DNA from 4 places in the Streptomyces sp. NPDC002588 genome. Region 2 is predicted to be linked to each of the others. Evidence: riboswitches for the same ligand, from Rfam matches in the RefSeq annotation. Region 2 holds a riboswitch; each other region holds the start of a gene.
What was found. A riboswitch is a leader RNA that binds a small molecule or an ion and turns the genes downstream of it on or off. The one in region 2 is predicted to bind cyclic di-AMP.
Positions count from the first base shown of each region.

Region 1: it holds a riboswitch for cyclic di-AMP, as region 2 does, so the genes downstream of both, ABT057_RS09085 (transglycosylase family protein) here and ABT057_RS38755 (C40 family peptidase) in region 2, are expected to answer to the same signal.
Region 3: it holds a riboswitch for cyclic di-AMP, as region 2 does, so the genes downstream of both, ABT057_RS42060 (C40 family peptidase) here and ABT057_RS38755 (C40 family peptidase) in region 2, are expected to answer to the same signal.
Region 4: it holds a riboswitch for cyclic di-AMP, as region 2 does, so the genes downstream of both, ABT057_RS34900 (transglycosylase SLT domain-containing protein) here and ABT057_RS38755 (C40 family peptidase) in region 2, are expected to answer to the same signal.

Region 1 covers NZ_JBEOWF010000006.1:170,409-177,343, reverse strand. Annotated here, with positions in the region: gene eno (phosphopyruvate hydratase) at 1-1,243, opposite strand, end outside; gene ABT057_RS09085 (transglycosylase family protein) at 1,554-2,267, opposite strand; cyclic di-AMP (ydaO/yuaA leader) riboswitch at 2,271-2,438, opposite strand; gene ABT057_RS09080 (transglycosylase family protein) at 2,643-3,623, opposite strand; gene ABT057_RS09075 (cytochrome P450 family protein) at 3,759-5,096, opposite strand; gene ABT057_RS09070 (nucleoside triphosphate pyrophosphohydrolase) at 5,203-6,210, opposite strand; gene ABT057_RS09065 (SurA N-terminal domain-containing protein) at 6,273-6,917, opposite strand.
Region 2 covers NZ_JBEOWF010000046.1:15,066-22,000, forward strand. Annotated here, with positions in the region: gene ABT057_RS38715 (NADP-dependent oxidoreductase) at 1-455, opposite strand, end outside; partial or broken gene ABT057_RS49300 (dioxygenase) at 487-702, opposite strand; gene ABT057_RS38725 (DUF2218 domain-containing protein) at 851-1,147, opposite strand; gene ABT057_RS38730 (GTP cyclohydrolase II) at 1,205-1,876, opposite strand; gene ABT057_RS38735 (MarR family winged helix-turn-helix transcriptional regulator) at 2,019-2,498, shown strand; gene ABT057_RS38740 (hypothetical protein) at 2,741-3,169, opposite strand; gene ABT057_RS38745 (ATP-dependent Clp protease proteolytic subunit) at 3,403-4,038, shown strand; gene ABT057_RS38750 (hypothetical protein) at 4,046-4,354, shown strand; cyclic di-AMP (ydaO/yuaA leader) riboswitch at 4,734-4,904, shown strand; gene ABT057_RS38755 (C40 family peptidase) at 4,908-5,381, shown strand; gene ABT057_RS38760 (ATP-binding protein) at 5,429-5,908, opposite strand; gene ABT057_RS38765 (helix-turn-helix domain-containing protein) at 6,122-6,935, shown strand, end outside.
Region 3 covers NZ_JBEOWF010000055.1:45,058-51,992, reverse strand. Annotated here, with positions in the region: gene pcrA (DNA helicase PcrA) at 1-1,089, opposite strand, end outside; cyclic di-AMP (ydaO/yuaA leader) riboswitch at 1,321-1,494, shown strand; gene ABT057_RS42060 (C40 family peptidase) at 1,503-2,660, shown strand; gene ABT057_RS42055 (tellurite resistance/C4-dicarboxylate transporter family protein) at 2,754-3,728, shown strand; gene ABT057_RS42050 (hypothetical protein) at 3,706-4,059, opposite strand; gene ABT057_RS42045 (C40 family peptidase) at 4,575-5,663, shown strand; gene ABT057_RS42040 (LuxR C-terminal-related transcriptional regulator) at 5,708-6,454, opposite strand; gene ABT057_RS42035 (ATP-binding protein) at 6,451-6,935, opposite strand, start outside.
Region 4 covers NZ_JBEOWF010000038.1:33,193-40,127, reverse strand. Annotated here, with positions in the region: gene ABT057_RS34915 (M56 family metallopeptidase) at 1-570, opposite strand, end outside; gene fahA (fumarylacetoacetase) at 692-1,906, opposite strand; gene ABT057_RS34905 (HAD family hydrolase) at 2,484-3,320, shown strand; gene ABT057_RS34900 (transglycosylase SLT domain-containing protein) at 3,344-3,823, opposite strand; cyclic di-AMP (ydaO/yuaA leader) riboswitch at 3,845-3,973, opposite strand; gene ABT057_RS34895 (polyprenyl synthetase family protein) at 4,492-5,502, shown strand; gene ABT057_RS34890 (LolA family protein) at 5,759-6,935, shown strand, end outside.

The sequences.
Region 1 (6,935 bases), on a different contig from region 2:
CGGCGTCGTCGAGGATCTCCTCGATGCGCAGCAGCTGGTTGTACTTGGCGACACGGTCCGAGCGGGCCGGGGCGCCGGTCTTGATCTGACCGCAGTTCACCGCGACGGCGAGGTCGGCGATGGTGACGTCCTCGGTCTCGCCCGAGCGGTGGGACATCATGCACTTGAAGCCGTTGCGCTGGGCCATCTCGACGGCGTCCAGGGTCTCGGTCAGCGAGCCGATCTGGTTCACCTTCACGAGCAGGGCGTTGGCGGAGCCCTCCTCGATGCCGCGGGCCAGGCGCTCCGGGTTGGTGACGAACAGGTCGTCGCCGACGATCTGGACCTTGTCGCCCAGCTTGTCGGTGATGACCTTCCAGCCGGCCCAGTCGTCCTCGAACAGCGGGTCCTCGATGGAGACGAGCGGGTAGGCCGCCACGAGCTCCTCGTAGTACTCGGTCATCTCGGCGGCCGAGCGGGACTTGCCCTCGAACTCGTACATGCCGTCCTTGTAGAACTCGGACGCGGCGACGTCGAGCGCGAGCGCGATCTGCTCGCCGGGCACGTAACCGGCCTGCTTGACGGCCTCGATGATGAGGTCGAGCGCGGCGCGGTTGGACTCCAGGTTCGGGGCGAAGCCGCCCTCGTCGCCGAGGCCGGTGGACAGGCCCTTGGTCTTCAGCACCTTCTTGAGGGTGTGGTAGACCTCGGCGCCCCAGCGCAGTGCCTCGGAGAAGGACTCCGCGCCGATCGGGGCGATCATGAACTCCTGGATGTCCACGTTGGAGTCGGCGTGCGAGCCGCCGTTCAGGATGTTCATCATCGGCACCGGCAGCAGGTGCGCGTTCGGGCCGCCCAGGTAGCGGAAGAGGGGGAGGTCGCTGGCCTCGGAGGCGGCGTGGGCGACGGCGAGGGAGACACCGAGGATGGCGTTGGCGCCGAGGGAGCCCTTGTTGTCGGTGGCGTCCAGGTCGAACATGGCCTGGTCGATCAGCCGCTGCTCGGTGGCGTCGTAGCCGACGAGCTCCGGGCCGATCTGCTCGATGACGGCGAGGACGGCCTTCTCGACACCCTTGCCGTGGTAGCGGTTCGGGTCACCGTCGCGCAGTTCGATGGCCTCGAAGGCACCGGTGGAGGCGCCGGACGGGACGGCGGCACGACCCGTGCTGCCGTCGTCGAGGCCGACCTCGACCTCGACCGTGGGGTTGCCTCGGGAGTCCAGGATTTCCCGGGCTACGACGACGTCGATGGACGGCACGAGCATCTCCTTCTTGGGATGTGACGCTGGTAGTGCGGGGCCGCGTGGGCCTTGCGACTAGAGCCTAACCGCCTTCGGGGCGTCGGCAGCCGACCGACCGTCCCGTGGACAAACTGACCGTACACATTGTTCCCCCACGGAACAAAGGGTGGGTGACGTCCGGACGAAAAATGGGGGCAGAGAAAACCCCGCTCCGGTGCGTACGGGGGAACACACACCGGAGCGGGGAGCCCGTGGGGACGGGGGAACCCTCGCGAGGTCTTCAGTCTGGGGGGATCACTTGTGAGGGCGCTGTGAACCTACCGGCAGCCGGATGTCACTTCAGGTGCAGCTGCTGGCCCGGGTAGATGAGGTCGGCGTCGTCGATGATGTCCTTGTTCAGCTGGAACAGCTTCTCCCAGCCGCCCTTGACCTTGTGCTTCGCGGCGATGGAGCTCAGGGTGTCGCCCTTGACGACCTTGTACTCGCCGTCGCCCTTCTTGACCTTCTTGCCGGTCGGGGTGGTGACGGTCTTCTTGCCCTGCTCGCTCTTGGTGGCGGCCGGGCGGTCGGTGGAGCGGGAGGCGGCCTGCTCGTCGGCGGAGCGGGACTGCGTGGAGGAGCTGGACGAGCCGGAGGAGCTGCTGCCGGAGCTCGACGAGCTGCTGCCGTTGTACGAGGCGCCGGACAGGCCCGTGCCGCAGACCGGCCAGGCACCCTTGCCCTGCGAGGCGAGGACCTTCTCGGCGATCTCGATCTGCTGGGACTTGCTGGCCTTGTCGGCCGTGGAGGCGTACGCCGTGCCGCCGTACGCGGCCCAGGTGGAGGCGGAGAACTGCAGGCCGCCGTAGTAGCCGTTGCCGGTGTTGATGGACCAGTTGCCGCCGGACTCGCACTGGGCGACCGCGTCCCACTCGGAGGCGGTGGCGGCGGAGGCGCTGCCGGCCGCCATCAGCGGGGCGGCGATGGCGACACCGGTGACGCCGGCGAGCGCGGCGACGCGGGTGGCCTTGGACGGACGACGGTGCTTGCCCTTGCTGGAAAACAGCATGGTGGATCCCCTCACCGACGCCTGCGAGGTGAGCTGTCGGGTTCGGGCCGGTTGAGTTGCCCGGCCGCACACCTCGCGGTGCGCGGCTTCACCCCGAGCCGGTCCAGCGTCAACCGCTGGGCCCGGCACTTACCTTGGGTCCCCCGCTCCTGCCTACGGCGCTTGACGCGACGACTGTTCCCGGGCCGCCGCTGGCAGGATTCGGCGTTGCGGTGGCCGGGGCTCGGGTTGCCGAGCGGCCTCGACCGTAGTCACGCGATCCGCTGAATTTCAAAGACGATCAGGGCTTCTGAGACTCATCCCACACTTTCGCCAAAACGGACATTCGGCGCGAAGTATGAGTGAACTCCCGTCGCTTTTGGTGCCGTTGCCGCCCTATTGGACGCTTACGTCGAGGGTCTGACCGGCGACGATGTCGCTCGGGTCGGCACCGATGAGGTCCTTGTTCTCGGCGTAGAGCGCCTCCCACCCTCCGTCGACACCAAGGGAGTCGGCGATGGTGATGAGGGAGTCGCCCTCCCGCACCGTGTACGTACTCGCCGCGTGCCGGCCGGAGGAGGTGGCGGTGGTACCGGCCGACAGGGTCTCGTCGGCGGTGGAACCACGGTGGCGGCCCGAAGTGAGCGAGCCGGTGTCGACGAGGCTCCAAGAACCCGCCTCCTGGGCCGCATTGTCCGAGTCGTCCGTTTCCGGGGTGGCCGTGGGCGAACCGCCGGTCGGCTGCGAATCGCCCCGACCGTCGCCGGACGCGTCCGACTTGTCGGATTCATCCTTCGCGGCGGAGGACGGGGACGAAGAGGACTGACCGGACTCGGGGGACGAAGAGGACGTATCGCCGGACGAGTCGGAGGAGCTCGCACCGGAGTCGCCGGAGTCCGAGGAGCCGGACGACAATCCCTTGGTCAGGTCGGACAAACCGGATGAAGCAGATGAGTCGGACGAGTCGTCGGCCACGCCGGTGTCCACGTCCGTCGCGCCGGACTCCTTGGTGAGCCCGGAGGTCAGCGCACAGGTACCCCACACGCCGACGTCTTCTGCCGCGAGGAGCTTCTGCGCCACGGCTATCTGCTGGTTGCGGCTGGCCAGATCGGGGCTCTTGGCGTAGTCGAGTCCGCCGTACGTCTCCCAGTCGTCCTGGGTGAGGCTCAGGCCGCCGTACTCGCCGTTGCCGTCGTCGGCGCTCCAGGAGCCGCCGCTCTCGCACTGCGCCACCTTGTCCCACACCGTGCCGTCGGCGGCGCTCGCCCCACCGGCCGCGAACAGCGGGATGGCGATGGCGGAGCCGGTCACTCCCGCCGCGACGAGGAGGGCCGGAGCCTGACGGGGGCGACGGTGACGACCGTTCCCGGAGAGCATGCGAGGGCCTTTCTCTGGACATCTGTAACCGGCACGGCGGGCGGTGCGGGAGCATCCGGGTTGCCGCGCTGACGAGTGAACGTATCGGCAGACGATCACTTGTCACAAGTTAATGCCGCGCAGATCACGTGAAGATCACAGAGTTGAGGACCGGTCACCTTTGCTCCGCCGGACGGTCACACTCCCGCTGACCTGTGGTCGGTCACGGACCGGAGTGAACTCGACCGGGAGCGTGCGCAGTCCGCGCATGATGAGCCCGCCGCGCCACCTCAACTCAGCCGGGTCCACGGCGAGTTCGAGGTCCGGGAGGCGGGTGAGGAGGGTGGCGAGCGCGGTCTGGCCCTCCAGGCGGGCGAGGGGGGCGCCGAGGCAGTAGTGGATGCCGTGTCCGTAGCCGAGGTGCTGGTTGTCGCGGCGGGAGAGGTCGAGGGCGTCGGGGTCGGCGAAACGGGCGGGGTCACGGTCGGCGGCGGCGAGGACGACGAGGACGGGGTCGCCGGGCGCGATGTCCTCGCCGCCGAGCGTGAGGGCCTCCGTGGCGAACCGCCAGGTGGCCAGTTCCACAGGGCCGTCATAGCGGAGGAGTTCCTCGACGCCGGTCTCGAGGAGGGTGCGGTCGGTCGTGGCCAGCGAGTCCTGGAGGCGCCGGCGCTGCCCGGGGTGGGTGAGAAGGGCGTAGGTACCGTTGCCGATCAGGTTCACGGTCGTCTCGAACCCGGCGAACAGCAGGATGAACGCCATGGCGGCCGCCTCGTTCTCGGTGAGGTGCTCGCCGTGGTCGGAGGCCCGGATGAGACCGGAGATGAGGTCCTCGCCGGGGACGGGGTCGGCGGGGAGTTCCGCACGCTTGCGGTGGATGAGCTCCAGCAGATAGCCGCGCATCTTCTTCACGGACCGGGCGACCCCGCCCCGGGGCCCTCCCCCGTGACGGATCATCATGCCCGCCCAGTCCCGGAAGTCGTCCTGGTCCTCCCGGGGGACGCCGAGGAGGTCGCAGATGGCGTGGATGGGGAGGGGGAAGGCGAAGTCATGGATGAGGTCGGCCTCGCCCTTGGCCGCGAACCCGTCGATGAGACGATCCGTCAACTCCTGTACGCGGGGCGCGAACTCGGCGACCCGGCGGGGCGTGAACGCCTTGCTGACCAGCCGCCGCAGCCGGGTGTGGTCCGGCGGGTCGATGTTCAGCAGATGCGTCATCAACTCGGCCTTGCGCTCACCGGGGATACCGGTCTTGCCCCTGGCGTGCGCGGGCTCGTCGTGGTGCGCGGGATTCTTGGAGAGCCGCTGGTCGGCGAGGGCCTGTTTCGCGTCGGCGTAACGGGTGACCAGCCAGGCCTCCACTCCGCTGGGCAGCCGCGTCCTGCGCACGGGGGCGTGCTCGCGGAGCCAGGCGTAGGCGGGGTAGGGGTCGGTGGCGAACTCCCAGGTGAAGAGGTCCGGGGCGGGCGCGGCTGGAGGGGGCTTGCTGGTCACTCCTCGACGGTATCCGGCTTTTCGGCGCACGCCCCACGGCGGGCTTGGCCGGCCGGCGCTCCCCCACAGGCCCCCGTGCCCTCACCACGCCCCAGGGGCGACGGGGTCAACCGGCAACCCCCTCGGCAGCCCGGATCGCGTCCCGGTAGGCGCGGGCCGCCGCCCGCAGGGATGCCTCCGGGTCGACTCCCTCCGTCTCCGCGCGGGCCGCCAGTGCCAGCAGTTCGTAGCCGATGCCCTCCGCCGCGGGGAGCGGTACCTCGAGGCCCGCCGATCTCACCCGCGACGCGAGTTTCGCGGCCAGGGCCAGGCCCGGCTGGTGGAGGGGGACGCCGTCCGTGACCGACTCGCGGCGCTTCTCCACCGCCTTGGTGCGCAGCCAGTGGGCCTTGACCTCCTCCGGGGTCGTCGCGGTGGCGTCGCCGAAGACGTGGGGGTGGCGGTGGACGAGCTTGGTGACGATGGTGGCCGCCACGTCGTCTATGGAGAAGGGGGCGTCCGGGTCCTCCTCGGCGATACGGGCGTGGAAGACGACCTGGAGGAGGACGTCGCCCAGTTCCTCGCGGAGTTCGTCGCGGTCGCCGTCCTCGATCGCCTCGACGAGTTCGTACGACTCCTCGATGCCGTACTTGGCGAGGCCCTTGTGGGTCTGCTGGGACGACCAGGGGCATTCGGCGCGGATGCGGTCCATGACCTGGATCAGGTCGAGGAGGCGGGCGCCGGGGAGGTCGTAGGAGGCGGGGAGCAGTTCCAGTTCCGGCATGGCGACCCGGCCCGAGCCGGCCAGGCGGGCCAGGCCGTCGGTGAGGGCGGGCTCGCCCTCACCGGTCGCGACGATCACCACGGTGCGGCCGTCGGCGCAGGCGGTGACCAGGTCCTCGGCGGTCGGTGACGTCTCCTCGACCGGTATGCCCGCCTCCCGCAGGTACGGCAGCTGGGGATGCGCGCCGTCCGCGCACAGGACGCGGTCCGCCGTGCGCAGGGCCTGCCAGGCCGGCCAGGAGAGCAGGCCTGGGGCGACACGGTGGCTGGTGGTGAGCAGGACGACTCGGCCTGTGGTGGAGCCGGCGGGTGCGGTCTCGGTCACATCGTTCACACCTCGAACGTAACCCACGCCCGCCGGCCGGCCCGCCCGGTTGTCCACAGGCGGGGCCGTTGGTCCTACTGTCACAACGGTCAGGTCGTCTGTTGGGTCTCCGTCGCCGTGACCTCCCGCACCCACGGCGTCTTCGCGTCGACGCGCTGGACCGTCTTGACGTCCCAGCTGCCGTAGCGCGGGTTGAGGTCGACGCCGAGTTTCTTCGACGCCTGGGACAGGTTGTCCCAGAAGGCCTGCTGGCTGGTGTCCGTGCCGAGCACGGTGGCGAGTTTCGAGGCCTCCACCCGGACGCGGAGGTTGTCGTCGAGGCGCTGCGCCGGAACGCCGTACTGCTGGAGCCAGGCCAACTCCAGGCCCTTCGCGCTGCCCGCCTGCTGCTCGAGCTGGGCCCGCAGTTGCAGGACCTCTTTACGGCTGACGGTGACGCCCGCGTCCTCGGCGGCGCCGTCCAGCACCCGGTCCAGGACCATGCCGTGCAGGGTGTCCCGGGCCAGGGTGCCGGTCTGGGCGACGACCTGGGCGTACTGGGCGTCGTCCGGGACCGCCGCGCGCTGGGCCGTGCGGATTTCGTCCACCCGGTCCTCCAACTGCGACACGGTGATCCGCCGGCCGCCGACCACGGCCGCCGCGCCGGGATGCGCGTCGCTCCCGCAGGCGGTGAGGAGGGGGGCCGCCGCGATCGCGGCGGACAGCAGGAGCGCGGTGCGACGACGGCGGTGCAAGGGAACCTCCTGAGGAGA
Region 2 (6,935 bases):
TCGAGCCGGGCGGCCTCGATGGCCTGGTAGGCGGTGGCGCCGGCGGTGGGCAGCGCCGCCGCGACGGAGAACGGCAGACCGTCGGGCATGCGGGCGACCTTGCCGTCCTCGACCGTCAGGACGTACTCGGCGTACGAGCCTCGCCCGTGCCGGACGTCCATGAACTGGCCGTACACGGTGTCGCCAGGCCGGAAGCGGGTCACGCCGGGGCCGACATCCGCGACCACGCCGGCGCCGTCCGAGCCCATGACGAGGGGGAATTCGTGCTCTGCCACGCCCTTCAGGGCCCCCTCGGCGACCTTCCAGTCGAAGGGGTTGAGCCCGGCGGCGTGCAGGCGGACCAGCAGTTCACCCGGGCCCGGCTGCGGTACGGGAATGTCGGTGAGCAGCGGTTCGGCTCCGAACTCGGTGATGATGACGGCCTTCACGGCGATGTCTCTCTTCTCTGCTGTCATCTGTGCTTGCTCGGGCGGGAGTTGACGGGCCTCAGCCGATCCGCACGGACCGTTTCGCCATGCCGAACCAGAAGCCGTCGATCACGGTGCGCTGGTCGCCGAGTTCTTCATGGCCCGCGCCGAGGGTGACGAACAAGGGGGCGAAGTGCTCGGTACGGGGGTGAGCGAACCGTGCCGCTGGCGCCTTGTGCCGAAGGTCCACGAGGGCGTCCAGATCCCCGGTTTCCAGGGCGCGTCGGCCCCAGTCGGCCTCCTCCCGATGCGCGGAGACCATCAGGATCGCCTTGGGCCGGGGCATGTCCGCGGACAAGGCCGCCAGTTGGTCGTGCCAGCTCGGGTCGTCGGCCAGAAGCGGCGCCCCGTGCGAGAGAGGGACGGCGGGCATGGCGGGGCTATCAGTCATGGCGGGACGCTTCCCATGTGACTTTCAACTCGTTGCGGCGGCCGAAACGCTCGAGATGGCTGGCCACGACGTCCTGGATGGCGGCGAGCGCGGGAACGTCGGGTGCGCTGACCTGGATCAACAGGTGGTCGTCTGCGGGCTGGAGCGCAACGATGGTTTCCTGGAAGGTGAGGCGGTGCCCGCCGTCGGGTGCCTCCTCAACCGGAATCTTCCGGCCGAAGTGCGAAGCGAGCTGCTTGGCGTAGCGCGGTGCCGCGTCGGTGGCGACGCGGGCGTGGGAGATGGGCATGGCAGGGCTCCGGGGTGGATGTTTCGCCTTGTGATCTGTGCCGTCTGCGGCGGCGGGTCAGCCAACCAGCTCGGCGAGACCGGCTGTTTCGGGCAGCTCGATGGTGTGGTGGGTGTGCCGGATCTTGGCGTTCAGGTAGTGGACATTGCTGTCGGTGGCGAAGACACCGGTGGGCCGGGTGACGCGAACGCTGACGCCCAGCTCCCTCAACTGCCGGGCCTTGTCGGGGTTGTTGGTCAGCAGGTCCAGCTCGGCGATGTCGAGGGCGGTGAGCATCTGGGCGGCTGCGGTGTAGTCGCGGCCGTCCTCGGGCAGGCCGAGCGCGGTGTTGGCCTCGTACGTGTCCAGGCCCGCGTTCTGCAGGGCGTAGGCGTCCAGCTTGTTGTACAGGCCGATGCCGCGGCCCTCCTGGCGGAGGTAGAGCAGGACGCCGCCGGTCTCGGCGATGTGCTCCACGGCTTCACGCAGTTGAGGGCCGCAGTCGCAGCGCGTCGAGCCGAACACGTCACCGGTCAGGCACTCGGAGTGCAGCCGCACAAGCGGTGCCGGCGCCGCCGCCGGGTCGCCGAGGACGAGCGCCACGTGCTCCTTGCCATCGACCAGACCACGGAACGTGACGGCCTCGACGGCGACCTCATAGCCATCGGCGAAACGCAGCGGGATGGTCACGCGGGTGCGCACCGAAGCACCGGCGAGAGGGGCCTGGCCTGAGGAATGGGCGACATCCATGACTGCTCCTGCGACGACCGAACGAACCCGCGAGGTTCAAATTTGAAATGAGATGCTTCGACCATAGCGCCAGTTTCAAATTTGAACAACCCAGGAACGGGTGGCCATGTTCGAATTTGAACGTCCGATGTACTGTGGAGGCATGGCCCAACCACGGTGGTTGAACGAGGAAGAGTCGCGAGCCTGGTACGCCTTCGTCGGCGCCGGGGCGCTCATCAACCGACGCCTGGACCAGCAGCTCAAGGAGGATGCGGGGATCACGCACCTCCAGTACGAGATCCTTGTCCGCCTCAACGCGGCACCGGACCGCGAGATGCGCATGAGCGGTCTCGCCGACGCGCTGTACAACTCCAAGAGCGGTCTGACCTACCAGATCACCCAGATGGAGAAGACCGGACTGGTGCGCCGCCGCTGCTGCCCCAACGACGTACGAGCGGTCTACGCAGTCATCACCGACGCCGGCCGGCGCATGCTGGAGCGAGCAGCGCCGGGCCATGTCGCGCTCGTCCGAAAGTTGCTCGTCGACGTACTCACCCCGCAGCAGCTCACGACCATCGCCGACGGCCTGGGCGAGGTCAACCGCCGGGTCCAGGACCAGGAACCTGCCTCCCCCACGCGGTAGGCTCGCCCCCCGTCACCAGGTGGCGCCCACCCGTCCACCGCGGCCTGAACGACCCGGCGAACCCGAGCGCTCACAGCACTAAGGGCTGTCCCGTAATCCCCGGCGGGCGCGCGACGACAGCTACGGCACCTCGCCGCGTTGTCGAAACATCCGCATACATCCTGAATGCGGACGTCCCTCCGCCTTGCGATGCACCGCATCTGACGCCGCGCGCTGATCCACCGGGGATTACGGGACAGCCCTTAGCCAGCCGAACCAACCAAGGTCTCGAAGCCTGAGCCATCGCAGTAAGACACTGCACGACCCTCAGCCCCGATGTCGCCGCCGACCGCGTTGACTGTGTCATCGAGGATGTGGGTGCCACTATGTTCCAGGCCTGCCCGGTCAAGCCTTTTCGAGGCCTCGATGACCGCATGCCCTGCCGATTCGGTGTTATCGAACCCGGGCGACTGGACACTCTGTCCGTCACCGGCATCGGCGTCTGCATCGCCGGTTGTCGTGGCGTGCGCCGCGTCCTGCCAGGACCCCAGCTTGGTGCAGTAATCCCGTTGCCACTCCTTGGCCTGCGCTGGATCGTCCGACGAACAACCGCTCATCAGGACAGCGGCAACGGCAACGGCCGCTGCTCGCTTGACTGCTCGTGTAATCCCACTGCTGTGCTGCAAGGACATGCCCTCCCCGAAGCTGCCGCCACAGAGTATGGATCACGAAGGTGTCACCTTGCGCCGATCTCCACGCATCATCAGCACCGGATCGGCGAGGAGTTGAGTACACGGCCAACCCGGCGAACCTATGCGGTCACAGCACTAGTTGCCGAATGCAACGGCGACAACGCTCCCACTAACGGCACGTACATCCTGTACATTTTTTACAGATGAGCCAGCCGCCGAAGGAGGGGTCGCCCATGACCCGACCGTCCGCCCGTCATGTCCTGCCCGAGTTCACCGAGCGCACGAGCTTCGGGACGCGGACGATGGATCCCTACTCGAAGCTCCTGGAGGAACGGATCGTCTTCCTGGGCACGCCGATCGACGACACCTCGGCGAACGACGTGATGGCCCAGTTCATGTACCTGGAGCACAAGGACCCCGACCGGGACATCGCGCTCTACATCAACTCCCCGGGCGGCTCGTTCAGCGCGATGACCGCGCTCTACGACACGATCCGGTACATCACCTGCGACGTGGAGACGACCTGCCTGGGCCAGGCCGGCTCGTCCGCGGCGGTACTGCTGGCGGCGGGCACCCCGGGCAAGCGGTTCGCGCTGCCGGGCGCCCGGATGGTGATCCAGCAGCCGGCGCTGCCCGAACCGGTCCAGGGACAGGCCAGCGACCTGGCCATCCAGGCCGGGGAGCTCGCCCGCACCCGCGACCTGCTGGAGGAGATGCTCGTACGGCACACGGGCCGCACCCCCGGGCAGGTGACCGCGGACATCGAACGGGACCTGATCCTGACGGCATCCCGGGCCGTGGAGTACGGCCTGATCGACGGGGTCGTCCCCAGCCGCCGGGACCTGTCCGGCGGACCGGGCGGGCGGTGAGCCGCGGATGCTGCCTCCCGAACTGCCGCCGCTGCCCGCGCTGACCCGCGCCGAGGGCGAGCTGATCGACCGTTACCTGGACGTGGTCGACCTGCTCGGCCGGATCAACCCCGCGCACCACGGGGACACCTACCGCGGACTGCGGGCCGCCCAGGCGCTGGTGTCCCGGGCGGCGGAGCTGCGTGACGCGCTGGCACTGATGCACCAGCGGCGCGAGACCGAGCTGCACGCGCCGACGCTCACGCGGGCGCTGCGCGTCCTCGACGGGGAGCGCCGCACGGCGCGCGTCACGGTTCCTCCGCTCTCCGACAGTTGACCCACCGTCGTCCGGTCCGGAGGGTCCGCGTCGGGAACGCGACGTCCGGACCGGACCTGAAACGGACCAAACGGGTTACCCCCGTTCGGTGTACCGACGGCTCCTGTCGCGAGCGCGCGCATGTTGCCAAAGTACCCTGTTTCCGGCCCCGGACAACGGGTAGCGACGCAGGTCCAGGGGCTTTGGCACCCTTGACACCTGATCGTCCATCAGGCTGTCCACCCGAACGGGCGAGTGGTGAGTAACCCCACAAACCGCCGGTTCCATTGGGAATTTCGGTCACGAGTGAGTCAAGATCCGTGTCTGACGACAAGCCCCCGCCACAAGCGGCGGGGCGGTCCGGGCGGACGCCGAGTCCTGCCGCCGCCCGGATGACCGGTCGACAGAAGTGCATCGGCAGGAGTGGAGGACCCAAGTACGACGGGTCGCCGGAACGGTCACGCCATGACCGGGCCGAGCAGCCCTTGGGGTGAAGCCGCACACGCGGCCGGGCAACTTCGCCAGCCCGAATCCGACAGGTCATCCTTCACAGGCGGCTGACGAAGGGTTGCGCATGACTGCGCTCAATCGTGTTCCGTCGCTCATGGTCCGGGCCGGTACGGCCTCCGCCTTCGCGATCGCCGCCGTGGGCGGCTCGGTGGTGATTCCCGGCGTCGCCTCCGACGCGGCTGCCGCCACTCCGGCGACGAAGGCACTTCAGGTCGCGGCGTCCAAGAAGGGCTCCCCGTACAAGTACGGGGCGACCGGGCCGAAGAGGTTCGACTGCTCCGGGCTCACGCTGTACTCGTACAAGAAGGCGGGCAAGAAGCTGCCTCGTACGGCGGCTCAGCAGTACAACAAGACGAAGCACATCTCGGCCTCCAGCCGTAAGGCCGGCGACCTGGTGTTCTTCCACTCTGGGTCGAGCGTGTACCACGTCGGGATCTACGCCGGGAAGGGCAAGATCTGGCACTCGCCGAAGACCGGCAGCGTGGTGAAGCTGGAGAAGATCTGGACCAAGAGCGTCTGGTACGGCCGGGTCCGCTGACCCGGACACGGGTCTTCCCGGGGCGGTGGCGGCTTCCTGACACGTCGTCACCGCCCCGGGAGCTCCTCCGCCGGCGGACTCGGCACGGCTCCCGCCACCGCCTCCGTCGCGGCGGTCCACGGCAGCTGCACCGTGACCGTCTTGCCACCCTCACTGGTGGCCCGCACTCCGAGCTTTCCGCCGCACTCGGCGGTCAGCCAGCGAATGATCACCATCCCTCGGCCGTTGTCCTGCTGGACGGCGGCCGGCAGTCGTTTCGGGAAGCGCGGATGGCTGTCGGTGACGCCGATGCGCAGCTGTTCGTCCCGGTCGAGCACGAGGTCCACCGTGAAGGTGGGTGACTGCCCACGCGTGTGCTGTACGGCGTTGGTCGCGAGTTCGGAGACGATCAGCCGGATGGTGTCCGCCGCTTCCGTGTCCGCGCCGAGCCCCCATTCGCCGAGGGTGGCGGCCACGAACCCGCGGGCCGCGCGGACCGAGGCGGGATCGCTCGGCAGAGTGATGGATGCTTCCAGATGGTCTGCCATGGCGAGGCCGTCCCTTTCTCACGGGACCGGCGTCCGACACGGTGCGGATGGTTCGAGTACGGTCCCGGACTGGTGCTTCTTCGCCAGACTGCCATTACCGCGCCGGTCACGGGTGGCGATCCACCAAGATATGCATATATCTGTCGCCCGATGCGGTGAACTCTGTCACGACAGAGCGTATTTGGACGGCCCATAGGGAGTTGGGAGCAGCCTGTGCAGCACGGTCCCGCGGTGCGCCGACGGAAGCTGGGCGCCGAACTGCGCAGTCTGCGCGCCCGGGCGGGGCTCACCAGTGGTGAGGCGGCCCGGCTCGTGGGCTGGCACCAGTCCAAGGTGAGCCGCATCGAGACCGGAACCAGTGGTACGAAACCGGCCGACGTCCGGTTACTCCTGGACGCCTATGGGGTCGACGACCCGCACCTGCGGGAGCTGATGATGGCACTGGCGGGCGCCGACGACGGCGGCGGACGGGACCACTGGTGGCACGCCTACCGCGGGGTCCTGCCGGCCGCCTACCGGGACTTCATCAGCCTGGAGTCGCAGGCCGACGCGATGCGCACGCTGGAGACGACCGTGGTCCCGGGGCTGCTCCAGACACCCGAGTACGCGCGCGCGGTGACCCGGGCGGCGGTGGAGGGGGCGGACGAGGACCAGCTCGACACCCTGGTGGAGGTGCGGATCGCCCGCCAGGACGTGCTGCGCGGCACGCCCCCGCTGCGCCTGAGCGCCGTACTGGACGAGGCGGTGCTGCGGCGGGAGGTGGGCGGCCCTGAGGTGATGGCAGGTCAGCTCGCCCGGCTGATGGCGGCGGCACGGCTGCCCCAAATACGGCTCCAGGTACTGCCGTTCTCGGCCGGCGCCCATATCGGCGTCACCGGACCTTTCGTTATCTTCTCATTTTCGAGCGCTTCCGATCTGGATGTGGTTGTTCTCGACCACTTGACGAGTAGCCTCTATCTCGAACGGAAAGAAGAACTCGAGGCCTACACCGAAGCCTTCAACGCCCTTCGGGCACATGCCCTTTCAC
Region 3 (6,935 bases), on a different contig from region 2:
CGCGTCCGGGTAGTCCTCCTCGAACTGGAGGATGTTGCGGATCGTCGCACCCCGGAAGGCGTAGATCGACTGGTCGGCGTCACCCACGACACACAGCTCGGCCGGCGTCACGTCGTACTCGCTCGGCGGTACGTCGACGGGGTGCTCGGCGGTGCCGACCAGCTCCCTGACCAGGGCGTACTGGGCGTGGTTGGTGTCCTGGTACTCGTCGACCATGACATGGCGGAAGCGGCGGCGGTAGTGCTCGGCGACGTCAGGGAAGGCACGCAGCAGGTTGACCGTCGTCATGATCAGGTCGTCGAAGTCGAGGGCGTTCGCCTCGCGCAGCCGTGACTGGTACATGGCGTAGGCCTGGGCGAGGGTCTTCTCGAAGCCGTCGGTGGCCTGTGCGGCGAAGTCCTCCTCGTCGATCAGCTCGTTCTTCAGGTTGCTGATCTTGGCGCTGAAGGACTTGGGCGGGTAGCGCTTGGGGTCGAGGTCCAGGTCGCGGCAGACCAGGGCCATCAGGCGCTTGGAGTCCGCGGCGTCGTAGATCGAGAAGGAGGACGTGAAGCCGAGCTTCTTCGACTCGCGCCTGAGGATCCGCACGCACGCGCTGTGGAAGGTCATCACCCACATCGCGTTCGCCCGCGGGCCCACGAGCTGCTCGACGCGCTCCTTCATCTCGCCCGCGGCCTTGTTGGTGAAGGTGATCGCGAGGATCTGGCCGGGGTGGACATGGCGCTCGGCGAGCAGGTGGGCGATGCGGTGGGTGAGCACGCGGGTCTTGCCGGAGCCGGCGCCGGCGACGATGAGCAGGGGGGTGCCGGCGTGGACGACGGCCGCGCGCTGGTTGTCGTTGAGCCCCTCGAGGAGCGCCGCCGCGTCGACCACCGGGCGGGGGGCGCCGTCGCGGTAGTAGGCGTCCCGGTCGCCGGCGTCCGGGTGGTGGGCGGTCCCGCCGGGAGGCACGTCGAACTTCCCGCCGAACAGATCGTCCGGAACCGGCTCCGGTCCGTGATCGTCCTCGGGCGGCGGCGGGGGTTCCTCCTCATGGGCACGGGGGCCCTGGAGGTCCGCCAGGAAGCTGTCGTCAAAGAGGCTGCTCATCGCTCTCCGAGTCTAGGGTGCCCCACCGACAACGCGCCGCCCTCCCCGGAACATCCCCGCTCTCACCTTCCGGGGCGGAGATATCACAGCACGTGATCTCGCGTGCGGTCTTCGCTCAAGGTCACGAAAATGTATCGGGCATATCGCCCATCAACCTTCACAGAGGCCACACCAGTTGGCTACCGTGCCGGGCAGGCCAAACGGATCCCCACCGGCGAACCTCGCCGGGCCGCACGGCCTCCGCCGAGTCCGGTGCGCCCCCTGTGCGGCAGCCGGAGCCGGGGACCCACCGAACCTCTGGGGTGAATCGGCCCGACTCCCCTCCCGGGAAGGGCCGTAGGGCGCCCTTCCGAACCATCCGCCCGAACCCGACAGCTAACCCGGTAGGCGGATGATGGAAGGAGTCGCCTCCCTTGGCGTCGCAGCACCGCAAGCCGCGCTTCCCCGGCACCCGCGTGGCAGGCATCCGCACGCCCGCCCTCGCCACCGCCGCCCTCACGTCCGTGGCCCTGCTCTCCCAGTCGGCGAACGCCGCCCCGGCCGACGACGGCAAGCCGAGCCTGGAGGAGGTGGAGAAGAAGGTCGACGACCTCTACCGCCAGGCGGAGTCGGCGACCGAGAAGTACAACGCCGCCAAGGAGAAGACGACCAAGGAACGGGGGCGGGTCGACGGCCTCCTCGACGACGTCGCCCGGCGCACCCAGAAGCTCAACGCGGCGCGGGAGGAACTGGGTTCCTTCGCCGCCGCCCAGTACCGCACCGGCGCCTCCGCACCCGACACGGCGACCTTCCTGCTCGCGGACTCCCCGCAGGACTACTTCGACCAGACGCAGCTGATGAGCCGCCTGACCGACCGCCAGAAGGGCGCGGTCGACGACTACGTCACCGAGCAGTCGGCGACGATGAGGAAGCGGCAGGAGGCCGCCGAGAGCCTCGCCGCGCTCACCGACACGCAGAGCGACCTGAAGGCCGCAAAGACGGCCGTCCAGACGAAGCTGAGCGAGGCACGCGAGCTGCTGTCCCGGCTGACCGCCGAGGAGAAGGCGCGGCTGGCGGCGATCGAGAAGGAGAAGCAGGAGGCGGCCGCGCGCAAGGCGGCGGAGCTGGCCCGGCAGCAGGCCGCCGAACAGGCCGCCAAGGAGCAGGAGAGCGCCGCCTCCTCGGACACGTCCGCGTCGTCCTCCTCGTCCTCCGCCGACTCCTCGTCGTACACCACCAAGGCCGAGAAGGCGCTCGCCTTCGCCCGCGCGCAGATCGGCAAGCCGTACGTCTGGGGCGCGACCGGCCCCGACTCCTACGACTGCTCCGGTCTCACCCAGGCCGCCTGGAAGGCCGCGGGTGTCTCCCTCCCGCGCACCACCTACGACCAGGTGAACGCCGGCACCACCGTCTCCCTCGCCGACGCCCGCCCCGGTGACCTGGTCTTCTTCTACGACGACGTCAGCCACGTCGGCATCTACATAGGCAACGGCATGATGATCCACGCCCCGAAGCCGGGCGCGTACGTCCGCGAGGAGTCGATCTACTACGACGGCGAGTCGGGCATCTACAGCGTGGTCCGCCCGGCGTGACGCATGCGCGCGTGCACCACATGGACTGACGCACGCGCGCGTGCCCCCACTCAAGCCGCTCGGCACTAGTGCCGCGGCACTAGCATCGGCCCCATGTCCGCCTCCTCCCCCCTGCGCGCCTGGTGGGCGCGGTGTGCGCCGGCGGCCGGGGCCGCCGTGATGGCCACCGGCATCCTGTCGGTCGGACTGCACCTCGCGGGCTACGAGGCGCTGTCGCGCGTCACGCTGGCGCTGACCGTCGCCGCCTGGCTGGCGCTGGCCGCGGACTTCGCCGTACGGCTGGTGCGGGAGCGCGAACGGTGGCGGGCCGAGGCGGGCACGCCGGGGGCACTGACCGCCGTCGCCGCCACGGCCGTGCTCGGGACCCGTGTGTCGGAACTCGGCCGGCAGCCCCTGGCCGCTGTCTCACTGGCGCTGGCGGCGCTGCTGTGGCCGGTGCTGATGGGGCGCGTCTTGCGGCACTGGGAGCGGCGGATGCCCGGGGCGGTGTTCCTGTGCTGTGTGGCCACGCAGGCGCTCGCCGTGCTGGGGGCGACCCTGGCGGCGGCGGAGACGGCGGCCTGGCTCGCGCACACCGCCCTCGTGCTGTTCTGGCTGGGGCTGGTGCTCTACGCGCTGATGCTGTTCCGGTTCGACTGGCGGCAGATCGCCGAGGGCGCCGGGGATCAGTGGGTGGCGGGCGGGGCGCTCGCCATCTCGGCGCTCGCGGGCGCGAGACTCGTCGCGGCCGACGGCGGCACGCTGTACCTGTGGAACGCCGACGACCGGGGCGCGCTGCGCACGGTGACCGTGACGCTGCTGGTGCTCGCCCTGGGCTGGTACGCGGTCCTGCTCGCCGCCGAGGTCCGGTGGCCGCGGCCGCGCCACGACGTGCGGCGCTGGGCGACGGTGTTCCCGATGGGGATGACGGCGGCGGCCATGCTGTCCGTCGCCGACGCCCTCGGCGTCACCTGGCCGGAAGGGGCCGGGAAGGTGCTGCTGTGGATCGCCGTGGCGGCGTGGCTGGCCGCCTGCGTGGCCGCGTCGGCCACCGCCCGCGCGGCCCTCAGGTCCACAGGACCGCGATGAAGATGTTGGCCACGGTCAGCGCCCCGACCAGCCCGAACAGCGGCTTCTCCACCGTCTCGTCGTCGCGCTTCACATAGACCAGGCCGAGGATCACGATCAGCAGCGCCAGCTTCACGCCGATCTTGATGTTGTTGACGGGCTGGTCGTCCGCCTGGTTGAGGCCGACCAGGATCACGCCGGTGACCAGCATGGTCGCCGCGCCGTGCAGCATCGCAGGGACGAAGCGGGCCGTGCCCTGGCCCATCGCCTTCATCTGCGTGAGGAAGCCGCCCAGCAGCGCGGCGATGCCGATGATGTGCAGGCCGACGAAAAGGTGGATGAGTACGTCCATGAGCCCGGATGCTAATCATCGGGGCATCGGCACCCGACACCGGCCCTCCGGACACCGCCCCGCCACCGCTGACGGGGCATGCATGGGCGTCCCATAGCAGCCCGTCGCACCGAGGTGCCCGGGAAGCGCCGCATCGGTCAGCGCACCACGCGAATCCGACACCCCCGGCCCGGCTTCCTCGGCAGATACGGTCACCCGGCGGTCCGCTCGTGTCATTTCCGCACATCACGTTACCAACCTGACACCGACGGGCCTAGCGTCCTCCCCCAGGTGACCGGCTCCCCACCGCCGCCCGGGCCAGGGGCGGCAGTCGGCCACCACCGCCGAGAAGGTCCGGCGGCGCGCTCCGCTCCCCCTGTGCGGGCCGCCGCCGGACACGTCAGCCGCTCCCCTCGGTCGTCCGTCCGCTCCCCCGCGACGGCCGATGGGACCATCTGACAGCCGTGGCCCCGTCCGACGACCGTCGTACGACCACCGCGGCCGGGGCGGTCGTACGAAAGGACATGCACTCCCACGTGGCAGCGCACCGCAAGCCCCGTCAGCGCTCGCTCGGCGGCCGGACGGCCCGTACCGCGTTCACCCTCGCTCTCGCGGGCGCGGCGACGGCGACGGCCTTCGACGGGACCGGGCAGGCCGAGCCGAAGCTGACCACGGCGCAGGTCAAGGCCAAGGTGGACAAGCTGTACCAGGACGCGGAGGCGGCCACCGAGAAGTACAACGGCGCGCAGGAGAAGGCCACGGCCGCCGAACAGCGCCTCAGAACGCTGCGGGACGAGGCCGCCCGCAAGGAGGACAAGCTCAACTCGGCGCGCGAGGCGCTGGGTTCGATGGCCGCGGCGCAGTACCGCGACGGCGGCCTCGACCCGGCCGTACAACTCGCCCTGTCCGACGACCCCGACCGGTACCTCGACGGCGCCGCCTTCGCCGAACGCGCCGGCGACCGGCAGTCCGCCGCCGTCTCCCGCGTCCGCCACCAGCTGCGCGAGATCGAGCAACTGCGCGGCGCCGCACGCGTCGAACTCTCCTCCCTCAAGGCCCGCCAGACGGAACTGAAGACCCACAAGAAGACCATCACCGACAAGCTCGAGTCGGCCCGCCGGCTGCTGTCCCGGCTGACGGCCCCGGAACGCGCCCGCGTCGAGGCGGCCACGGGCGGCGGCGGTACGACCGAACGCGCCTCGCGCGCCTCAAGGGGCTCGACCGGCGCCCGCGACAGCCTCCAGGCGCCCGGTACGGCCCCCGCGGCTCCCGCCAACTCCCGTGCGGCCGCCGCCGTGTCCTTCGCCTACTCCAAGCTCGGCAGCCCCTACGTGTGGGGCGCCACCGGCCCCGACGCATTCGACTGCTCGGGCCTCGTCCTGGCCGCCTACCGCTCCGCCGGAATCTCCCTGCCCCGCACGACCTACGCCCAGATCGGCGCCGGCCGGCGGGTCTCCCGCTCCCAACTCCTCCCCGGCGACCTGGTGTTCTTCTACTCAGGCATCACCCATGTCGGCCTCTACATCGGCAACGGCCAGATGATCCACGCCCCGAACCCCTCGGCACCGGTACGCATCGCCCCGATCGACGAGATGCCCTTCGCGGGGGCGACGCGGGTGGTGTGAGAGCAGGTGGTCCGAGCCCAGGAGTCCCGGTGGCCCCTGGCCCGTCACACGAGCCGGCGTGCCGTCGCCCACCGCGTCAGCTCATGACGGTTGGACAGCTGGAGCTTGCGGAGCACCGCCGAGACATGGGACTCGACCGTCTTCACCGAGATGAACAGCTGCTTGGCGATCTCCTTGTAGGCATAGCCACGGGCGATGAGGCGCAGCACCTCGCGCTCGCGCTGGGTGAGACGGTCGAGGTCCTCGTCGACCGGCGGGGCGTCGGTGGAGGCGAAGGCGTCCAGGACGAACCCGGCGAGCCGGGGCGAGAAGACGGCGTCGCCCTCCTGCACCCGGAAGATCGAGTCGACCAGGTCCGTGCCCGTGATGGTCTTGGTGACATAGCCGCGGGCGCCGCCGCGGATCACCCCGATCACATCCTCCGCCGCGTCCGAGACGGACAGTGCGAGGAAACGCACCGGCTGCTCGGCGTCGGCCATCAACGGGGCGCAGCGGCGCAGCACTTCGACCCCGCCGCCACCGGGCAGGTGGACGTCCAGAAGGACCACCTCGGGCCGGGTCGCCGTGATGACGGTGACCGCCTGGTCGACGTCCGCGGCCTCACCGACGACCTCGACGCCGGTCTGCTCGGTCTGGCCGATCTCCGCCTGCACCCCCGTACGGAACATGCGGTGGTCGTCGACGAGGACCACGCGCACATGCCGCCCAGCCGTGCCTTTCCCGGAGCTCTTCTCAGGCTCGGCGGCTTCCGCCGCTCCCGCCCCCGCGTTCGTCTCGGTCGGGTCGCTCATGACGTTTTCTCCGCCCTCTCCATCTCCAGCTCGACCTCGGTGCCGCCGCCGGGGACAGCCCGCAGCCGCGCCGTGCCGCCGTTGCGCTCCATGCGGCCGATGATCGATTCTCTGACGCCCATGCGGTCGGCGGGTATCGAGTCGAGATCGAAGCCGGGGCCACGGTCCCGGACGGACACGAAGACCGTCCTGCCCTCGACTTCGGCGTAGACCTGCACGGCGCCGCCCTCGCCACCGTACTTGGCTGCGTTCACCATCGCCTCGCGCGCGGCCTGCATCTGTGCGCCCACCCGTTCGTCGAGCGGGCAGTCGCCCACGACCACGACCTCGATGGGGACGCCGTGGTTGTCCTCGACCTCGGCGGCGCTGCGCCGGACCGCGTCGGCGACCGTGGCCGGCTCGTCCTCCTCGTCCTTGCCGGTGCCCTCCGGCTTGTAGAGCCAGGTGCGCAGGTCACGCTCCTGGGCACGGGCGAGACGGC
Region 4 (6,935 bases), on a different contig from region 2:
GTGGCCGCGCTCATGGGTGAGGACGGCGTCCAATTGGTGGGCGGTGAGGCGGTGCAGGGCCCCGGTGGTGACGATCAGCTGGGGCGGGTGGCCCGGCAGCCACCAGGCGTCGGGGTACTCGTCCTCCAGCACCAGCAGCGGGCCGCGCGCCGAGGGCAGGCCGGCGGGCAGGTCCGGAGCGCGTTCCCGCAGGTGGGCGCGGGCTTGGCCGCGGCGTCGGCGGGCGTCGACGAGTTCGCGGGCCAGCATGGCGGTGGTCCAGGCGGCCCCGCAGGCCAGCAGCAGGGTCAGGGCGGTCGCCCAGGGTGGAGCGGCGGAGAGGTCGTACGCCTCGGTGACCTCGGTCGGTGCGGGAGCGAAGACCTGGGTGCGGACGGTGTGGAAGACGGCGGCGGCACCGAGCGTCAGCGCCGTCAGGCAGCACAGCAGGACCGTGGCGACCAGGCACTGCCACACCCACAGTGCCACCACCGGCTCCCGCTCGGGCCACTCGGCCCGGGTGAGCGCACGCGGGACCGGCACGGCGGCCGTCACGGCGACGGCGCTCAGCAGGAGCAGGCAGACAGTCATGCCACGGGTTCCCGGATCGTGGTCGGAGGCGGCGCATCGGGGGCGGGACGGGTCAGGAACCCGAACCGTCCGTCGCCGCCAGTATGACGGCGACGGACGTGGAAGTCAGGGCTCGCGCCGGTCAGCTTCCCGCGACCACACGTCCCCGCACCTCCCCGAGCCCCACTCGCAGGCCGTCCGGACCGGGCGCCCACGCCGACAGGGTGACCTCGTCGCCGTCCTCGAGGAAAGTCCGCTTGCCGCCAGGGAGGTCCAGCGGGTCGCGGCCGTTCCAGGTCAGTTCCAGGAGGGAGCCGCGCTGGTGCTCGGCGGGGCCGCTGACCGTGCCCGAGCCGTACAGGTCGCCGGTCCGCAGAGAGGCGCCGTTGACGGTCAGGTGGGCGAGCTGCTGGGCGGCGGTCCAGTACATGGTGGAGAAGGGCGGCTCGGCGACGACCTGGCCGTTGAGGGCGACGGAGATGCGCAGGTCGTAGCCGGCGGGCTCGGTGGCGGAGTCGTCCAGGTAGGGCAGCAGGGGGTGGGTGCGCCGCGGAGGTGCCACCCGGGCTTCCTCCAGGGCTTCCAGCGGGGTGATCCAGGCCGAGACGGAGGTGGCGAAGGACTTGGCCAGGAAGGGGCCGAGGGGGACGTACTCCCAGGCCTGGATGTCGCGGGCCGACCAGTCGTTGAGCAGGCACAGCCCGAAGACGTGTTCGCGGAAGTCGGCCAGCGCGACCGGGTGGCCGTGCCGCGAGGGAGCGCCCACCACGAAGCCGACCTCGGCCTCGATGTCGAGTCGCGCGGACGGGCCGAAGACCGGGGCGGGGTCGGCGGGGGTCTTGCGCTGGCCCGAGGGGCGGACGACGTCGGTGCCGGAGACGACGACCGTGCCGGCCCGGCCGTGGTAGCCGATGGGCAGGTGCTTCCAGTTGGGCAGAAGGGTGTCCCCGGCGTCGGGGCGGAAGATCGAGCCCGCGTTCCGGGCGTGGTGCTCGGAGGAGTAGAAGTCGACGTAGTCGGCGACCTCGAAGGGGAGGTGCAGGGCCACCGAGGGGAGCGGGTGGAGGAGCGGTTCGAGGGTGGTGCGGTGGGCGGGGTCGGTGACCGCGTCCGTGAGCGTGCGGCGGACCTCCGACCAGGTGGTGCGGCCCGCGGCCAGCAGGGGGTTGAGGGTCGGCCGGGCGAGCAGGGCGGCGTGCGGCGAGCCGAGCGCCTGGGCCGCGGCACCGGCGTCCAGGACCTGGTCGCCGAGCCGGACGCCGACGGTGCGGTCCGCCGAGCCGGGGAGCGAGAAGACGCCGTACGGAAGGTTGTGCGGACCGAAGGGATCGCCCTCGGGGATGTCGAAGGGGGGCATGGGGTGCTGCCTCGCTTTCGTACGCTCGGTCGTGCGTTCTGTCATCTGCTCGGTCCCGCGCTCGGCCACCTGCCCGGGCATGCGTTCGGTCGCGCGTTCGGTCATGTGCTCGGTCGTGTGCTCGGGCGGGCGGTCTCTCGTGCTCGCCGGGCACACGCCTGGACCCTGCCGACGGCGCGGGGGACCGCGGCACACGTTACGGCTGACCTGGCCGGAGCGGCACGGCACAGGCCGGGGCGGCTCAGTTCGGCCGCTGTTCTCCGCTTCCGCCCGTCACCGGAAGATGCCACCGGTCAACGACGACGTGATCTTCTTCGTGGTGTTCGCGGCAGGCCGCAGGCCCGTGCCGAACGGGGCGTTCGGTGGGCGGCGGAGCATATGGTCGCCAACCGGTGCAGAGGCCTTCAACCGGTCTGCACCCGGCGATGCGGCGGAAAACTGTTTCTCGAACCTCTGGTCAACCCTGTTCAACAGCGATCGGTCAACAAAAGAAGGGGAGTTGGCAGAAGAGGACCGGACTCCGTCCTGGTCCGGTTCACGTCGAGTCCGGCGGGTGCGGGATCCGTATTCTCTGATCATGGCCGCACCCACCGCATATGCCGAGCGCACCCCGTACGCCGTCCCGTACTCCCTCATCGCCACCGACCTGGACGGAACGCTGCTCCGCGGCGACGACACCTTCTCCGACCGGTCGCTCGACGCGCTCGCGCGGGTGGCGTACGCCGGTGCGCGCCACCTCGTGGTGACGGGCCGGCCGGCCCCACGGGTACGGCCGCTGCTCGACCGCCTGCACAGCAGGGGGCTCGCGGTGTGCGGACAGGGCGCGCAGTTGTACGACGCCGGCGCGGACCGTCTGCTGTGGTCGGTCACCCTGGACCGGGAACTCGCGGAGACCGCCCTCGGCAAGATCGAGGCCGAGGTCGGGCAGCTGTACGCGGCCGTCGACCAGGACGGAGTCGACGGGCTGACGCTCATCGAGCCCGGCTACCGGATGCCGCATCCGACGCTGCCCGCGCTGCGCGTCGAGCGGCGCGACGACCTGTGGTGCGAGCCGATCAGCAAGGTGCTGTTGCGTCACCCCACCCTCTCCGACGACGAGCTGGCGTCGACGGCCCGCGCGGTGGTCGGTTCGCTGGCCACGGTCACCATGTCGGGGCCGGGCACGGTGGAGCTGCAGCCGTGCGGGGTCACCAAGGCGACGGGGCTGGCCCTGGCCGCCGAGCATCTGGGCCTCAGGCCCGAGGACACCATGGCCTTCGGGGACATGCCCAACGACATCCCGATGTTCGACTGGGCCGCCCACGGGGTCGCGATGGCCAACGCGCATCCGGAGCTGAAGGCGGTGGCCGACGAGGTGACGACGTCGAACGAGGACGACGGCGTGGCCGTCGTCCTCGAACGTCTCTGTCCGTGAGTCCGGATCCTGAGCCGGGCCGGTCAGTACGCGCCGAAGACGTTGTCGATCGAGCCGTACCGGGCGGCCGCGTAGTTGCAGGCGGCGGTGATGTTCGCGACCGGGTCGTAGGGGTCCCACGACGTGCCGTCCACGTGGTAGGCCCGGAAGGTCGGGTCGATGACCTGGAGCAGGCCCTTGGAGGGGGTGCCGGCGGCCGCGTTCGAGTCCCACAGGTTGATGGCGTTCGGGTTGCCGGACGACTCCCGTATGACATTGCGGTAGATGCCGTTGTAGGTGCCCGGAATCCCCTTCTGGGCCATGATCGCGAGGGACTCGCGGATCCAGCCGTCGAGGTTGTTGGCGTACCCGGCGGTCGTGGTGGCCGCCGCGGTCGCCGGCGTGGCGGAGGCGGTGGTGGCGCCGATGAGCGGGAGGGCGAGCACGGCGGCGCCGGTGGCGGCGACGGCGAGCGTGCGGGCGAGGCGGCGGGGGGTGCGGCCGGGCTGACCGGCAGCGGACATGGAAGGCATGGCAGGCATGGCGAAGTTCCTCTCCGTCGCCTGCGAGGTGAGCTGTCGGGTTCGGGCGGGAGCTGCCCGGCCGCGTCCGTGAGGACGCGACTTCACCCCGAGCCGCCCCGGACGTCGTCAGACGTCCGGCACGGCGACTTACCTGGTTCCCCCGCTCCTGCCGTGGCGTTCTCGGTGGGTGTCCGGGCGGCGGCAGGATTCGGCGTTCCGCTGGACAGGCCGGGAACGTATGCGAGAGCACATGTCCGGAACAAGTAGCAGATTCATAGATCAACCCTATTGACCTTGGTCTGTGAACTATGGGGTACTTGATCCTTTGTGGATGCAAAGCCTTCAACTCGCTTGAGAGGGGCGAGGGATCGGGTAGGGGTTCGGGTGGCGCCGAGGTCGAACCCGTGAGGCGTGGGAAGTGAGCCAACTCACCGGCTTCCGCAAGACGGGTGAATCGGGCAATGGTCGCAAGAAGTAATTAAAAGGGTGTGTTTTGTTCGTATGGGCCGATCAGGAAAACGCGCCCGTTGATCCGATACCGCCCGGGCTGTAACCGTGGGGGCTCGCGGTGATCGAAAGGTGACCGGATACGCTGACTTGAGTGAGCGCAGAGACCTATCGACAAACCGCGTAATCGCCAGTAGACACCAGCAGACAGGAGACCCCTCGTGACCGTCGTCGAGCCGTTCGGGCTGAGCGTGCGGGACCAGGCTCTGGAAGCCGATGTCCAGGCCGGATTGGCGGCTGTCGAGGAAGGCTTGCTCGAGGCCACCAAGAGTGAGGTGCCGTTCATCACCGAGGCCGCCCAGCACCTGCTGCGGGCCGGCGGGAAGCGGTTCAGGCCGCTGCTCGTGATGCTCGCGGCGCGCTTCGGTGACCCGTACGCGCCGGGGGTCGTGCCGTCGGCGGTCGTCGTGGAGCTCACCCATCTGGCGACCCTCTACCACGACGACGTGATGGACGAGGCGGCCGTGCGGCGCGGGGTGCCCAGTGCGAACGCCCGCTGGGGCAACTCGCTCGCGGTACTCACCGGCGACTTCCTCTTCGCGCGCGCCTCGCACATCCTCGCCGACCTCGGTCCGGAGGCGGTGCGGGTCCAGGCGGAGGCGTTCGAGCGGCTGGTCACGGGTCAGATCCTGGAGACGGCGGGCCCGGTCGACGGCCGCGACCCGGTCGACCACTACCTCGACGTCCTCGGCGGCAAGACCGGCTCGCTGGTGGCGGTGTCCTGCCGTTTCGGCGCGATGATGTCGGGCGCCGACGAGACGGTGGTGGACGTGCTCACCCAGTACGGCGAGCGGCTCGGCGTCGCCTTCCAGCTGGCGGACGACGTCCTCGACATCGCCTCCGACTCCCACGAGTCGGGCAAGACGCCCGGGACCGACCTGCGCGAGGGGGTCCCCACGCTTCCGGTGCTGCGACTCCGTGAGCGGGCGGCGCAGCAGTCGCTGCCCGAGGACATCGCGCTGTGCGAACTGCTGGACTCCGACCTCAGCGACGACGCGAAGCTCGCGGAGGCGGTCGCCGCGCTGCGCACCCACCCCGCGCTGGAACAGGCCCGCCGGGACACGGTGCGGTACGCCCAGGAGGCGCGCGCCGCGCTGGCGCCGCTGACGGAGTGTGACGCGAAGTCGGCGCTGATGGGCCTCTGCGACGCGGTGGTCCACCGGGCAGGCTGATCCACCCCGACCTCCGACCCCAACCCCTGCCACCCCGGACCCCTACGGGTTCGGCCGCGGCCGGTGTCACCCGTGTCATACCGCAGGTGTATGCGGAGTTGGCCCTTCGGGCTGACGTTTCCTGACGGGCATTTTGGTCAGATGGGAAGCACGGAAAGAGACCACTCCTCACCGATTCGGGTGAGAATGGCGGCTCGGGGTGGGGACGTTCAGCGGGAGATGACCAGCCGCCGCCGACGACGGAGGTAAGGCACACATGGCACCGAACGTATCCGACGACAGCATGACCGCCGGGGAGACAGACGACCTGCGCGTCGGGCGGCGCAAAGCTATGCGGTACGTCGTCCCGGTCACCGTGATCGGCGTCGCCGCCGCGACGATCGGCCTGGTTCCGGCGCTCGCCGACTCCGGCGACCCCGACCTGCCGAAGATCACCGCACAGCAGCTCCTCGACAAGATCGCCGCCTCGGACGTGCAGCAGCTGTCCGGCACGGTGAAGATCAGCACCGACCTCGGCCTCCCCGACCTCGGCGGCCTGGAGAGCGGCCTGCTCTCGGGGGCCGCGGGCAAGGGTGGTGACGGTTCGTCCGCCGACCCCTCTGCCAAGCTCACCGAGCTCGCCTCCGGCACGCACACCCTGCGCGTCGCCGCCGACGGCCCCGACCGGCAGAAGCTCTCCCTCCTGGAGAACGCCGCCGAATACAGCCTCATCCACAACGGCAAGGACGTCTGGGGCTACGACAGCTCCTCCAACGAGGTCTACCACTCCACCACCGACGAGAGCACGGACGGCGCCGGCGAACCTCCCGCGACGCCCAAGGACCTCACCGAGGACGCCCTCAAGGCGGTCGACGACACGACCTCCGTCACGGTCGACGGCACCGTGCACGTCGCGGGCCGTGACGCGTACAAGCTGCTGGTCAAGCCGAAGCAGTCCGGTTCCACGGTCGGCGCGATCAGCGTGGCCGTGGACGCCAAGACCGGTCTGCCCCTGAAGTTCACGCTGACCCCGGCCAGCGGCGGCGCCGCCGTCGTCGACGCGGGCTTCACCCAGGTGACGTTCGCCAAGCCGGCCGCCTCGACGTTCGACTTCACCCCGCCCAAGGGCGCCAAGGTCACCGAGGAGGACCCGGAGACCGCGAAGGACGGCACCGACGCGCCCGAGCACTTCGGGGACGGATCCGGCAGCACCGACGGCACCGACGGCATCGATGGCATCGAAGGCACCGACGCCGCCGACGGCTTCGACGTCCTCGGCAAGGGCTGGACCTCCGTCGCCGTCCTCGAAACCGGCGGCAAGGGCGTCCCCTCGGACTCGGAGCTGGGCTCCGAACTCGGCTCCGACGCCGGCGGCGCGCTGAGCGGCTTCCTCGGCTCCTTCGGCGACAAGGTGACCGGCAAGTTCGGCTCCGGCACGGTCTTCTCCACCAGGC